3 regions of the Streptomyces sp. NPDC031554 genome follow, and region 3 is predicted to be linked to each of the others. Evidence: riboswitches for the same ligand, from Rfam matches in the RefSeq annotation. Region 3 holds a riboswitch; each other region holds the start of a gene.

What was found. A riboswitch is a leader RNA that binds a small molecule or an ion and turns the genes downstream of it on or off. The one in region 3 is predicted to bind S-adenosylmethionine.
Region 1: it holds a riboswitch for S-adenosylmethionine, as region 3 does, so the genes downstream of both, ACZ5FU_RS21600 (amino acid ABC transporter permease) here and thrC (threonine synthase) in region 3, are expected to answer to the same signal.
Region 2: it holds a riboswitch for S-adenosylmethionine, as region 3 does, so the genes downstream of both, ACZ5FU_RS32515 (aminotransferase class V-fold PLP-dependent enzyme) here and thrC (threonine synthase) in region 3, are expected to answer to the same signal.

Annotation. Positions count from the first base shown of each region.
Region 1 covers NZ_JBVIKX010000008.1:110,902-115,122, forward strand. The annotation lists gene ACZ5FU_RS21585 (class I SAM-dependent methyltransferase) at 1-1, shown strand, start outside; gene ACZ5FU_RS21590 (putative leader peptide) at 239-355, shown strand; gene ACZ5FU_RS21595 (glutathione S-transferase C-terminal domain-containing protein) at 501-1,397, shown strand; SAM riboswitch class IV at 1,465-1,586, shown strand; gene ACZ5FU_RS21600 (amino acid ABC transporter permease) at 1,973-2,953, shown strand; gene ACZ5FU_RS21605 (amino acid ABC transporter ATP-binding protein) at 3,124-3,888, shown strand; gene ACZ5FU_RS21610 (transporter substrate-binding domain-containing protein) at 4,022-4,221, shown strand, end outside.
Region 2 covers NZ_JBVIKX010000018.1:26,934-31,154, reverse strand. The annotation lists gene qcrB (cytochrome bc1 complex cytochrome b subunit) at 1-112, shown strand, start outside; gene trpD (anthranilate phosphoribosyltransferase) at 252-1,316, shown strand; SAM riboswitch class IV at 1,458-1,574, shown strand; gene ACZ5FU_RS32515 (aminotransferase class V-fold PLP-dependent enzyme) at 1,753-3,114, shown strand; gene ACZ5FU_RS32510 (Lrp/AsnC family transcriptional regulator) at 3,152-3,433, opposite strand; gene ACZ5FU_RS32505 (rhomboid family intramembrane serine protease) at 3,616-4,221, opposite strand, start outside.
Region 3 covers NZ_JBVIKX010000004.1:484,362-488,582, reverse strand. The annotation lists gene ACZ5FU_RS14185 (alpha,alpha-trehalose-phosphate synthase (UDP-forming)) at 1-818, opposite strand, end outside; gene ACZ5FU_RS14180 (glucosyl-3-phosphoglycerate synthase) at 960-1,904, opposite strand; SAM riboswitch class I at 2,074-2,244, shown strand; gene thrC (threonine synthase) at 2,263-3,546, shown strand; gene ACZ5FU_RS14170 (MoaD/ThiS family protein) at 3,543-3,818, shown strand.

The sequences.
Region 1 (4,221 bases), on a different contig from region 3:
AACGGCGGGGCGGCCCCGGCGCGTACCGCCGACGGGGGACCGGGCCGGACCCGGCGCGGTCCCTCTCCGCGGGCCCCTCCGCACCTCTCCCCGTGCCTGCTCCACGGCTGCTCCTCGTGACCTCTCCCCGCGACCCCTCTTCACCCCCCCCCGACCCATCTCGTGGACGCCCTCTTGACGGCGGCCGGGGGTGGCTCGACACTCGGAACCGGGAATCCTAGTGAAAAGGTAGGGAAACATGGGGTGTGAGTCGGCCGACGGCCGCACGAGCGGCACGGCGCCGTCGTCACCCCTTCTCACCTCCCGCCGCCACATCGACCTGCTGCGTGTCTGCAGCGCGATGCCCCAGGGCTGAACCGGCCCGTTCCCCGTGCGCCGCCCCCTCGGCGGTGTCCCCGCGGCACCGCCCTCCCGCGGCGTGCGCGGGACCCGGCCCGCGCCCTCCCGTCCCACGTCGCAGCCGCCGCGCGTCCCGCACGCGCCCGCCCCAGGGGAGAGTCATGTCCGTCACACCGCAGGCCGCCCACCCGTCCGCCCGGCCGGCCCCCGCCTTCCGGGGCCGCATCGGCCACGACGCGCGCAGCGGCCACTACGCCGTGCCGCGCCGCTACCGGCTCCACCTTTCCCCGGCCGACCCCGACGGCCTGCGCATCGCGGTCGTCCACGGCCTGCTCGGCCTGGACCGGGCCTGTCCCGTGACCCTCCTGCCCGCCGTCCCGGACTGTCCGGACGGCGGGCACGCGCACCTGCGTCCGCTGTACGACGCCAGCGCCCACCACTACACCGGCCCCGCCCTCGGACCGGTCCTCAGCGACGACTGGTCCGGGCGGATCGTCTCCACCCACGCCCCCGACATCACCCGCGACCTCGCCCGGCACTTCGGTGGTGGCGGCACCTCGCTGTACCCGTGCGGCCGGGAGTCGGAGATCGAGGCCGTCGAGCGGATGTGCGCCCTGGGCGTCGAGGACGCCGCACAGCGCGCCGGAGCGGCCGACGCCGGAGCGGCGGCGGGTACCGAGGCCCTCGACACGCTGCTCGGCACGCTCGGCGTCCTCGACCAGGGACTCGGCGCGCACCCCTACCTGCTGGGGGAACAGATCTGCGCGGCGGACGTCGAGTTGTGGGTGACGCTGGTCCAGCTCGACACCGTGCACCGTCATCACCTCGACGCGGACGCCGTGCGCCGCATCGCCGGCTTCACCGAACTGTGGTCCTACGCACGCCGGTTGACCGCCCACCCCGCCTTCGGCGGCCGGCTCGACCTCGACGGTGCCGGCCGCCGCCACCGGGCCCGCTGCCAAGGCCTGGAAGCCGCCGGATCGGCAGTCCAGATCCTGGACTGGACCGCCCACGCCACTCCCGCCCCGAGCGCGGAGGCGCAGGTGGAGCGGCCCTGAGTCGGTCCACCTGCCGGACCGGCGTTGACATTCGCCGGGGCGGCTGTCTTAACTTACGGACCAGAACGGTCATGAGCGTCAGCGACAAGCCCTGGCTTGCTGACCGGCAACCCTCGCTCGGCGGTGGGGTGCCCCAGGTGACGACCGGACCGGATGACGTTTCGGCAGACGTTTCGGTAAGCGCGAGGGCCCCACGGGGCCGGACAGTGACGGTGACGGCCATGAACGCAGCTCTTCGGACGGCTCCCCGCCGTCTCCGGGGCCGCGTACGGCCGTTCCCCGCGGTCCTCGTCGCCGACCGCGCCGTGGATCTCCTGCGCGTGAGCAGCGCACTGTGTACCGCACCGGGCCGTGCCCGCTGTCGGGGCTGAACCTCACCTTCGCCCCGCCCCGCGTTCCCGACGCACACCGCCCGAGCGGTGTGCCGTTGCCCGCCCCACCCCGGTTCCGCACACGTGTCCGCACGCCGTGCGCGCCGGCCCGGCCCCGAGCGGTCCCCACCGCCCCGCCGGGCCGGCGCGGCCGCGCACGCCCGCCGTGATCCGGGGTGCCCCGACTCCCGCCGGAGCCCCCTCATGAGTGAACCCCCAGGCGCCGTGGCCCTCGCCGAGGCGCCGTCCGCCGACCTCCCGCCGCAGCCGCGGCTCACCGCGCAGCGCGTCCAGCCGCTGCGCCGGCCCGGACGCTGGATCGCCACCGCGGTCGTGCTGGTCCTGGCCGCCCAGTTCGTCCACGGGCTGGTCACGAACCCCTTCTACCAGTGGGACCGCTTCGGCTACTGGTTCCTGCGCCCGACGATCCTCGACGGACTGCTGGTCACCCTCGAAGTGACGGCCTGGAGCGCGGTGCTGGGCCTCCTCGGCGGCATCCTGCTCGCCCTGGCCCGGCTCTCCCGGAGCCCGGTGCTGCGCGCCGCGAGCTGGACCTACGTCTGGGCGCTGCGCTCCGTCCCGCTGATCGTCGTGCTGCTGTTCCTCTACAACTTCAGCGCCCTGTACGAGACGTTGAGCGTCGGCGTCCCCTTCGGACCCGCCTTCTTCACCTTCGACGAGTCCCGGCTCGCCACCGACATGGCCATCGCCGTGATCGGTCTCAGCCTCAACGAGGCGGCCTACGCCGCCGAGGTGGTCCGCGGCGGCATCCTCTCCGTCGACCAGGGCCAGCACGAGGCGGCGTCCGCGCTGGGCCTGCCCCAGGGCTACCGCTTCCGGCGGATCGTCTTCCCGCAGGCCCTGCGGTCGATCACGCCCGCCTACGTCAACCAGCTGATCGGCCTGATCAAGAGCACCTCGCTGGTCTTCTACGTGTCGCTGCTCGACCTGTTCGGCACCGCCCAGTCGATGGGCTCCACCTACCCCGGCGACATCGTGCCCCTGCTGCTGGTCGTCACCGTCTGGTACCTGATCCTCACGAGCCTCGTGTCCGTGATCCAGTTCTACGTCGAGCGGTACTACGCCCGGGGCGCCGTGCGCTCCCTGCCGCCGACCCCGTCGCAGAGACTGCGCACCGGCCTGCGGGACCTGCGGGAGCGTGCGCGCAGGGAGGCCGCCGTATGACCGCCGAGACCACCGGGACCGTCACGGCCGGCAGGGCCGTCGGGACCGCCGCGGACGCGAAGACCGACGGGGCCGTCGGGAGCGCCGCGGACGTGAAGACCGACGGAGTCGCCGGGACCGCCGCGGACGCGAAGACCGACGGAGTCGCCGGGACCGCCGTGCCGGCCGACGTGCGGCCCGCCGCCGTGCAGGTGCACGGCGTGCACAAGTGGTACGGCGCCCACCGGGTGCTGGACGGCGTCGACCTGACCGTGCGGCCCGGCGAGGTGACCGTCGTCCTCGGCCCGTCCGGTTCCGGCAAGTCCACCCTGCTGCGGGTCATCAACCACCTGGAGAAGCCCGAGATCGGCCACGTCAGCGTCAACGGCGAGCCGATCGGCGTCCGCCGGCACGGCGACCGGCTGCGCGAGCTGAGCGAACGGGCCATCCTCGCCCAGCGCAGCCGCATCGGGTTCGTCTTCCAGAACTTCAACCTCTTCCCGCACCTCACCGTGGCCGACAACGTCGCCGCCGCCCCCGTGGCGACCGGCAGGCTCGGCAGGACCGAGGCCCGGGAACTGGCCCGCGAACTCCTCGGCCGGGTCGGCCTCGCCGACAAGGCGTCCGCCTACCCCCGACAGCTGTCCGGCGGCCAGCAGCAGCGCGTCGCCATCGCCCGCGCCCTCGCCCTGCGTCCCGGCGTCATCCTCTTCGACGAGCCCACCTCCGCCCTCGACCCCGAACTCGTCGGCGAAGTACTCGCCGTGATCAAGGACTTGGCGACCAGCGGCACCACCCTCGTCATCGTCACCCACGAGATCGGCTTCGCCCGCGAGGTCGCCGACCGGGTCGTCTTCATCGACGGCGGAAGGATCGTCGAACAGGGCCCGCCCGCCGAGGTCCTCGACCGGCCGCGCCACGAACGCACCCGCGACTTCCTCGGCAAGGTGCTCTGACACCCCCCGCTCCACGACTCCCGGCCCGGCGGAACGACTTCCCCCGCAGCCCCACGGCTCCCCCCACGGCACCCCTCTTCCGGCGACAAGCCACAAGCCACAAGCCACAAGCGACAAGTGACAAAGGAAGCCCATGTCTCTCCACATCACCCGACGCAGCCTGATACGCGGCATCACCGCGGCGACCGCCGTCGCCACCCTGGCCACCGGGCTCGCCGCCTGCGGTGGTGACAGCGACGCCGCCACCACGACCGACGCCGCCGCCTCGGGGAGCGTGACCGTCGGCCGGGTCTCCAACGGCGCCGCGAAGGAGACCACCCTCAAGGTGTCCGA
Region 2 (4,221 bases), on a different contig from region 3:
CGAGAAGGTCCGCGCCAAGCTGAGCAAGGCGTACTACGGCGAGGAGAGCCAGATCGCCAAGCCGACCGTCGAGGAGTACAAGGAGATCACGAGCGGCCACGGCCACCACTGATCACTGCGTCGCCACGCACCCCAGAAGGGCCCCGTCCGGTGTACGGACGGGGCCCTTCGCCCTGTCCGCGGCTGGATAGGGTGGAACCGTAGAGACGCGCGTCCCGCGGAGCGGGACCCCATCGACCCAGGAGCGGCTTATGAGCGCTGTGACCCCCGCCGGAGGCGACACCGCGGCGGACCGTTCCTGGCCCGAGGTGCTGAACGCCCTGCTGTCCGGCCACGACCAGAGCGCCGACGCCACGGCGTGGGCGATGGACCGGATCATGCGCGGCGAGGCCACCGACGCGCAGATCGCCGGCTTCGTGGTGGCGCTGCGCGCCAAGGGCGAGACCGTCGAGGAGATCAACGGACTCGTCCGCGCGATGTACGCGCACGCGAACGTCATCGAGGTGCCCGGCCCCTCGGTCGACATCGTCGGCACGGGCGGCGACGGCGCGAAGACGGTCAACATCTCCACGATGTCCTCGATCGTCGTCGCCGGCACCGGCGTCAAGGTCGTCAAGCACGGCAACCGGGCCGCGTCCTCCGCCTCCGGCGCCTCGGACGTCCTGGAGAAGCTCGGCGTCCGCCTCGACCTGACCCCGCGGCGGGTGGCCGAGGTCGCCGAGGAGGCCGGCATCACCTTCTGCTTCGCCGTCACGTTCCACCCGGCGCTGCGCCACGCGGGCGCCGCGCGCGGCCAGCTGGGCATCCGCACGGTGTTCAACGTGCTGGGCCCGCTGACCAACCCGGCCAGGGTCCGGGCCCAGGCGGTCGGCGTGGCGGACCCGCGGATGGCGCCGATCGTCGCCGGCGTCTTCGCCGAACGCGGCCACTCCTCGCTGGTGTTCCGCGGTGACGACGGCCTCGACGAGCTGACGACGACCTCCACCTCCCGGGTCTGGGTGGTCCGTGAGGGCAAGGTGACCGAGGAGTCCTTCGACCCGCGCGACGTCGGCCTCGACCTCGTTCCCGTCGAGGCCCTGCGGGGTGCCGACGCCTCCTACAACGCCGAGGTGGCGCGCAGGCTGCTGGACGGCGCGACGGGCCCGGTCCGCGACGCCGTCCTGCTGAACTCGGCGGCCGCCCTGGTCGCCCTGGAGCCGACCGGGGCGCCGCTCGCCGAGCAGTTGCGCGCCGGCATGGCCAGGGCCGCGGAGTCCCTCGACTCGGGGGCGGCGAAGCGGACGCTGGAGCGCTGGGCGGCGGCCACCCACGCCTGAACACGGCCGCCCGCGCGCCGAACACGGCCACCCGCGCCCGGACCGGGACAGCGGTCGGCGGGGCGCGGTCCGGACTCCCGCCGTCTCAGGGAACGGACCGCGCCTTGCGCGCCGGTGATCGTGTGGCAAGATGCTGTACCAGGTCATGAGTGACAGTCATGAGGCCCCGGCCGACTGTCCGGCAACCCTCCGTCCGTGGCGGGGTGCCCCGGGTGAAGACCAGGCCGTGGACAGAAAGGTCCACGGCAAGCGCGGACCCCTCGCACGCTTCTGACCGAGCGAGGGCAGGGGTCCTGGTCGTCGAGGAGCCCTCCGTGAGCAAGCGAATGCACTAGGGCCGCAGAGCCCCGCCTCCGCATCCCTCTTCACTCTTCCCCGCGCTCGAGCCGTAGTCGCTCGCGTGGTGAATACCCCTGCCTCTCACGGGAGTTCAGCCATGTCCGTCTCCACCGTTGCCGCCGACCCGACGCTTCGCACCCCGCTGCCCGTCCTGGGGCGGGACGTCACCGTCCCGCTCGTCACCGGCGGCGAGATCGGCTACGCGGCCCTGGACTACGCCGCCAGCGCGCCCGCCCTCCAGCGCGTCTGGGACGACGTGGCCGCCTACGCCCCCTACTACGGCAGCGTCCACCGCGGCGCCGGACACCTCTCCCAGCTCTCCACCGACCTCTTCGAGAACGCCCGCCGCACGGTCGCCGACTTCCTCGACTGCCGGCCCGACGACCAGCTCGTCTTCACGCGCTCCACCACCGACTCCCTCAACCTCCTGGCCGCCGCCCTCCCCGCCGGCTGCCAGGTCTTCGTCTTCGAGACCGAGCACCACGCCGCGCTGCTGCCCTGGAAGAACGCCCGGGTCACCTTCCTCGACGCCCCGCGCACCCCGCGGCAGGCCGTGGCGACCCTGGAGCGGGCCCTCGCCGGCCGCGACGGGCACGGCCCGGCTTTGGTCTGCGTCACCGGTGCCTCCAATGTCACCGGCGAGCTGTGGCCCGTACGCGAACTGGCCGCCGCGGCCCACGCCCACGGCGCCCGGATCGTCCTGGACGCCGCCCAGCTCGCCCCCCACCACCCGGTGTCCGTCCGCGACCTCGACGTCGACTGGGTCGCCTTCTCCGGCCACAAGCTGTACGCCCCCTTCGGCTCCGGGGTGCTGGCCGGCCGCGCCGACTGGCTGCGGGAGGCCGAGCCGTACCTCGCCGGTGGCGGCGCCAGCCGCAGGGTGACCCGGCGCGAGGACGGGGGAGTGGACGTGGAGTGGCACGAGGGCGCCGCCCGGCACGAGGCCGGCTCCCCGAACGTCATCGGGGCCCACGCCGTCGCCTCCGCCTGCAGGGCCCTCACCGAGGCGGGCTTCGACACCCTGGTGGCCCGCGAGCGGTACCTCGTGGAGAAGGTCCGCACCGGCCTCGCGCGGGTCCCCGGGGTGCGGATCCTGTCCCTCTTCGGTGACGACGCGCCGCGGGTCGGCGTGATCTCCTTCGTGGTGGACGGCTGGAACAGCTCCCACCTCGCCGCCGCGCTCTCCGCCGAGCACGGCATCGGCGTCCGCGACGGCCTCTTCTGCGCCCACCCCCTGGTACGCACCCTCCTCGGCGGCGACCCCCGCGGCGGGGGCGAGTGCGGCGCCCCCGGGGCGGCCCCCGGCGAGGAGTCCCTCAGCGCGATCCGCGTGAGTTTCGGCGCGGGCACCCCCGACGAGCACGTCGACCGCTTCGTGGCGGCGGTGCGGGAACTGGTGACCGAGGGTGCGAAGTGGCGCTACCGCACGCAGGACGGCCGCTGCGTCCCGGCGGTGTAGCCGGCGGCCTCCCCGCAGGGGGCGGCGCCCCGCAGGGTCAGGAGTCCAGCCCGATGGCGAACGCGGCCTCGAGGTCGTGCTGCGAGTAGGTGCGGAACGCGACGTGCGTGTCCGTCGCCTCCACGCCCGGGATCTTGCTGATCCGCCCCGGGATCACCTCGGCGAGGTCCTCGTGCTGCCGCACCCGCACCATGGCGATCAGGTCGTAGGTGCCGGTCACGGAGAACACCTCGCTCACGGACTCCAGCGAAGCGATCGACTCCGCGATCTCGGGGATCCGGTCCACGCTGGTCTTGATGAGGACGATCGCGGTGATCACGGCTGGTTCTCTCCCTCGGGGGCCGGAGCTGGGCTGCCGCCCACTCTAGTGCCGCGACAGGCGACGTCCGCCCCGTCGCGACGCCCGGCACGCACGCTCGCCGCACCGGCCGAAGTCCCCGGCACGTCCCGTACGAGGGACTCCGGCCGGCACGCCGGGAGCACGCACCGGACGCCGCTCCTTCACGGGCGGACGCCGCCCGCCACGGCACTGGTGGGCCGGGTGAAGCGGGCCCACGCGTAGCCGAAGCCCAGCCCGAAGCCCACCAGGTGCGCCAGGTACGCCACGCCCGGCCCCTCCCCGGCGCGGCCCGCCGCCACCCATTGCAGCGCCGCCCAGAAGGGCAGCACGACCCAGGCCGGGAACCGCAGCGGCAGGAAGAGCAGGAACGGCAGGAGACTGGTGACGCGGGCCCGGGGGAACAGGTACAGGAACGCGCCGAGCACCGCCGAGACCGCCCCGGAGGCACCGACCAGGGACTGTCCGGAGTCGGCGTTGGCGGCGGCGTACCCCAGCAGTGCCAGGGCGCCGCAGCCGAGGTAGAAGAGCGTGAACTCGACGCGGCCCATCCGGCGCTCGGTCATCGCCCCGAAGACGTGGAGGAAGAGCATGTTGCCCAGCAGGTGCACCCAGCCGCCGTGGACGAACAGGGCGGTGAAAGGAGTGAGGGCGGAGTGCGGCACGCCGTCGAACACGTCCGCGGGGATCACGCCCCACCGACGGAAGTAGGCGCGTTGCGCGAGCGCCGCCCCCTCGCCGGTGCCGTACGCCGGATCGAGGCCCGAGGC
Region 3 (4,221 bases):
ATGGCCCTGCGGCCCTCGCCGATCTCCTCGCGGAGGACGGCCATGCGCTCCTCGACGTCGCTCTCGTGGGAGCGGGCGCGCAGGAAGTCGGCGTCGGCGCCCAGGCCGTGCACCCCGATCTCGGTGCCGCCCGGTCCGCCCGTGAACTCCGCGCAGCACGCGGTGAAGGCGTCCGCCCAGCGCCGGGTCAGGAAGCCCAGGCGGTCCGCGCCGAGCATGCCGCGCAGCAGCCGCTCGCGGATGTCGGAGGGGAGCAGCGCGAAGTAGTCCACCGGCGCCCACGGCGTGTGCGAGAAGTGGCCGATGCGCAGGTCGGGCCGCAGCTCGCGGAGCATGCCGGGGACCAGACAGAGGTGGTAGTCCTGCACCAGGACCGCCGCGCCCTCCCCGGCCTCCTCGGCGAGCGCCTCCGCGAAGGCCCGGTTGTACGTCTCGTACGACGCCCACCGGCGCCGGAACTCCGCGTCGAAGACGGGCTCCAGCGGGGTCTGGTACAGCAGGTGGTGGATGAACCACAGGACGGAGTTGGCGATGCCGTTGTACGCGTCGGCGTGCACGTCGGCCGGGATGTCGAGCATTCGGACGCCGTCCTCACCGACCCCGCGCCGCACCGCTTCGCGGTCGTCGTCGGAGAGCGCCGAGCACACCCACAGGGCGCCCGCGTCCGGCCCGATCGCCGACAGGCCCGAGACCAGTCCGCCGCCGCCCCTTCTGGCGTGCAGCGAACCGTCCTCGCGCACCTGGTAGGAGACCGGGCCGCGGTTGGACGCGACCAGCACCTGAGCACCCTCAGCAACAGCAGCACGCGTGGAAGCCATACGCCACAACCTAGCCCGGTCCGTAAACGCTCAAACGTACGGATGCGGTCCGTGACCGGGTCATGTCCGGCCGTATACGGCCACCGGACCGGGTGCCGCGCCCGCGCCCGGCCGCCCGCGCCCGGCCCGGCCCGCCACCGGCTAGGCGACCCTGCGCTCCGCGTACTCGGCGATCTCCGCCATCGGCGGCCGTTCCTCGGTGTCCACGGAGTGGGTGCGCGGCTCGAAGCCGTCCGCGCCCCGCTCGAACTGGGTGAGGGCGGGGCGGATCAGGTGCCCGCGGGCCAGCCGGAGCTGCGCGGTGCGGTAGATCGCCGCCGCCATCCGGCCGAGCGCCTGTCCGTCCTGGTGGCGGTGCTTGCGGACGCCGACGTCGACCTGGGCGAGGGCGTCCAGACCGACCAGGTGCAGGGCGTCGACGAGCATGCCCAGCTCCACGCCGTAGCCGACGGGGAAGGGGAGTCGTTCCAGCAGGCCGCGGCGGGCCGCGTACTCGCCGCCGAGCGGCTGCACGAAGCCGGCCAGCTGCGGCCAGTGCATGTTGAGCAGGGGGCGGGCCATCAGTTCGGTGACCCGGCCGCCCTGGCCCGCGGCGCCGCCCAGCGGGCGGTCGTACATCGCCTTGACCAGGTCCACGCCGGGGTCGGTGAGCAGCGGGCCCACGATCCCCGAGACGAAGTCGGAGGAGAACTCCCTGAGGTCGGCGTCGACGAAGCAGACGATGTCCCCGCTCGTCACGAGCAGCGACCGCCACAGCACCTCGCCCTTGCCGGGCACGGCCGGTATCCGGGGCAGGATCTCGTCCCGGTGGACGACGCGCGCCCCGGCCGCCGCGGCGACCTGCGACGTGCGGTCGGTGGAGCCCGAGTCGACGACGACGATCTCGTCGACGAGGGGGACCTGCTGCATCAGGTCGTGGCGGACGACCGCGACGATGTCGCCGACCGTCTCCTCCTCGTTCAGGGCGGGCAGGACGACGGACACCGACTGGCCCGAGGCGCGCTTCGCGGCCAGGACGCGGTGCAGCGGGCGGTCGGTCACGGACCAGGAGCGGGTGGCCAGCCAGGTCTCGGCTTCCTTCAGCACGGTCTGCGGCTCCTCACTGTCGTGATCACACGCGGTGCACGGGAGGTGACCATGTGATCCATCTCGCGGTTCGGACGTCTGTCTCAACTGTCCTGGCCTTCGGTTACAGTCTTGAACAACGCGGATGACCATCGCATGTCCGAGGTGGCCGCTGTTCACAACTTCATACCGCTCATCCAGAGGGGCAGAGGGATACGGCCCGATGAAGCCCCGGCAACCCTCCAGCCGCGCGCGCCGCCAGGTGTGACCGCCCACGCGTCACACCGATGTGGCGAGGCTCCCGGCTAGGGAAGGTGCCAAATCCGTCTCACGGCGAGATGCGTCGTGAGGAAGATGAGGAGAAAGGGCCTCGCCTCACATGGCTGCGCAGACAGTTGCAAGCACCACGAACTCCGTCGACCTCGGTCCCGCCGCGGCGCTCTCCTGCCGCGAGTGCGGACACCGCGTGCCCCTCGGCCCGGTCTTCGCCTGCGAGGAGTGTTTCGGCCCGCTCGAGATCGCGTACGACTTCTCGTCCTACGGGACCGAGGAGCTCCGCAAGCGCATCGAGGCGGGCCCCGCGAACATCTGGCGCTACGCGCCGCTGCTGCCCGTCCCGGCCGACGTGGCGGACAAGCCCAACATCAACCCCGGCTGGACCAAGCTCGTCCAGGCCGACAACCTGGCCCGCGAGCTGGGCGTCGACCCCGGCAAGCTGTTCGTCAAGGACGACTCCGGCAACCCGACGCACTCCTTCAAGGACCGTGTCGTCGCCCAGGCCATCGAGGCCGCCCGCGCCTTCGGCTTCACCACCCTGTCCTGCTCCTCCACGGGCAACCTGGCCGGCGCCGTCGGCGCCGCCGCCGCCCGCGCCGGTTTCCGCTCCTGCGTGTTCATCCCGCACGACCTGGAGCAGGGCAAGGTCGTCATGGCCGCGATCTACGGCGGCGAACTCGTCGGCATCGAGGGCAACTACGACGACGTGAACCGCTTCTGCTCCGAGCTGATCGGCGACCCGGCCGGCGAGGGCTGGGGCTTCGTCAACGTCAACCTGCGGCCGTACTACGCCGAGGGCTCCAAGACGCTGGCGTACGAGATCTGCGAGCAGCTCGGCTGGCGGCTCCCCGACCAGCTCGTCGTGCCGATCGCCTCCGGCTCGCAGCTCACGAAGATCGACAAGGGGCTCCAGGAGCTGATCGGGCTCGGCCTCGTCGAGGACAAGCCGTACAAGATCTTCGGCGCGCAGGCCGAGGGCTGCTCCCCCGTCTCCGCCGCCTACAAGGCCGGCCACGACGTGGTGCGCCCGCAGAAGCCGAACACCATCGCCAAGTCCCTCGCCATCGGCAACCCGGCGGACGGTCCCTACGTCCTGGACATCGCGCGCCGCACCGGCGGCGCCGTGGAGGACGTGGACGACGAGCAGGTGGTCGACGCGATCAAGCTGCTGGCGCGGACCGAGGGCATCTTCGCGGAGACCGCCGGCGGTGTGACGGTCGGCGTGACGAGGAAGCTGATCGGGAACGGTCTGCTGGACCCGACGAAGACCACCGTCGTCCTCAACACGGGGGACGGCCTCAAGACCCTCGACGCGGTGGCCGGCACCGGCCTCACCGCCACGATCCGTCCCACCCTGGACTCCTTCCGAGAGGCTGGCCTCGCATGAGCGTGACCGTCCGCATCCCGACCATCCTGCGCACCTACACCGGTGGCAAGGCCGAGGTCCCGGCCGAGGGCGCGACCCTCGGCGAGGTCATCACCGACCTGGAGAAGAACCACACCGGCATCGCCGCCCGCGTCCTGGACGACCAGGGCAAGCTGCGCCGGTTCGTCAACGTCTACGTCGACGACGACGACGTGCGCTTCGAGCAGGGGCTGGACACGGCGACCCCGGACGGCGCCGGCGTCTCCATCATCCCGGCCGTGGCCGGCGGCTGAGCGGTGTTCCGTACCCGCCGGTAGTAACCGTCGGTAATGTCAATGACCGAGAGTTCATCGAATTGCCCCCTCCGCGAGAGAAGCGGAGGGGGCAATTCAGTGTGGTTGAGCGCGGTAGAGTTGGGGAACGCGCCGCCCCTCGCATGCCGGCCGCATATGAGTTCCGCCGGGGCGGGCGATGAGAAGTAGCCAAAGTGTGCATGTGTTTTGCGCCTTTGATTCCCTTTGTGGGGCCCGACTTGCCCTGGATCCGGGCGAACTCTCACTCTTCCGCGGACTCTCCGCGTCCAGAATTCTCGCCCGATTGACCTGTTGCAGAGGGCAGTTGGACAGATACATTCGGCCGCGGTCGACGCGTTCCGGCGCACGCCCCCAACCAACTGGGGGGTGAGGTCTGACCCGG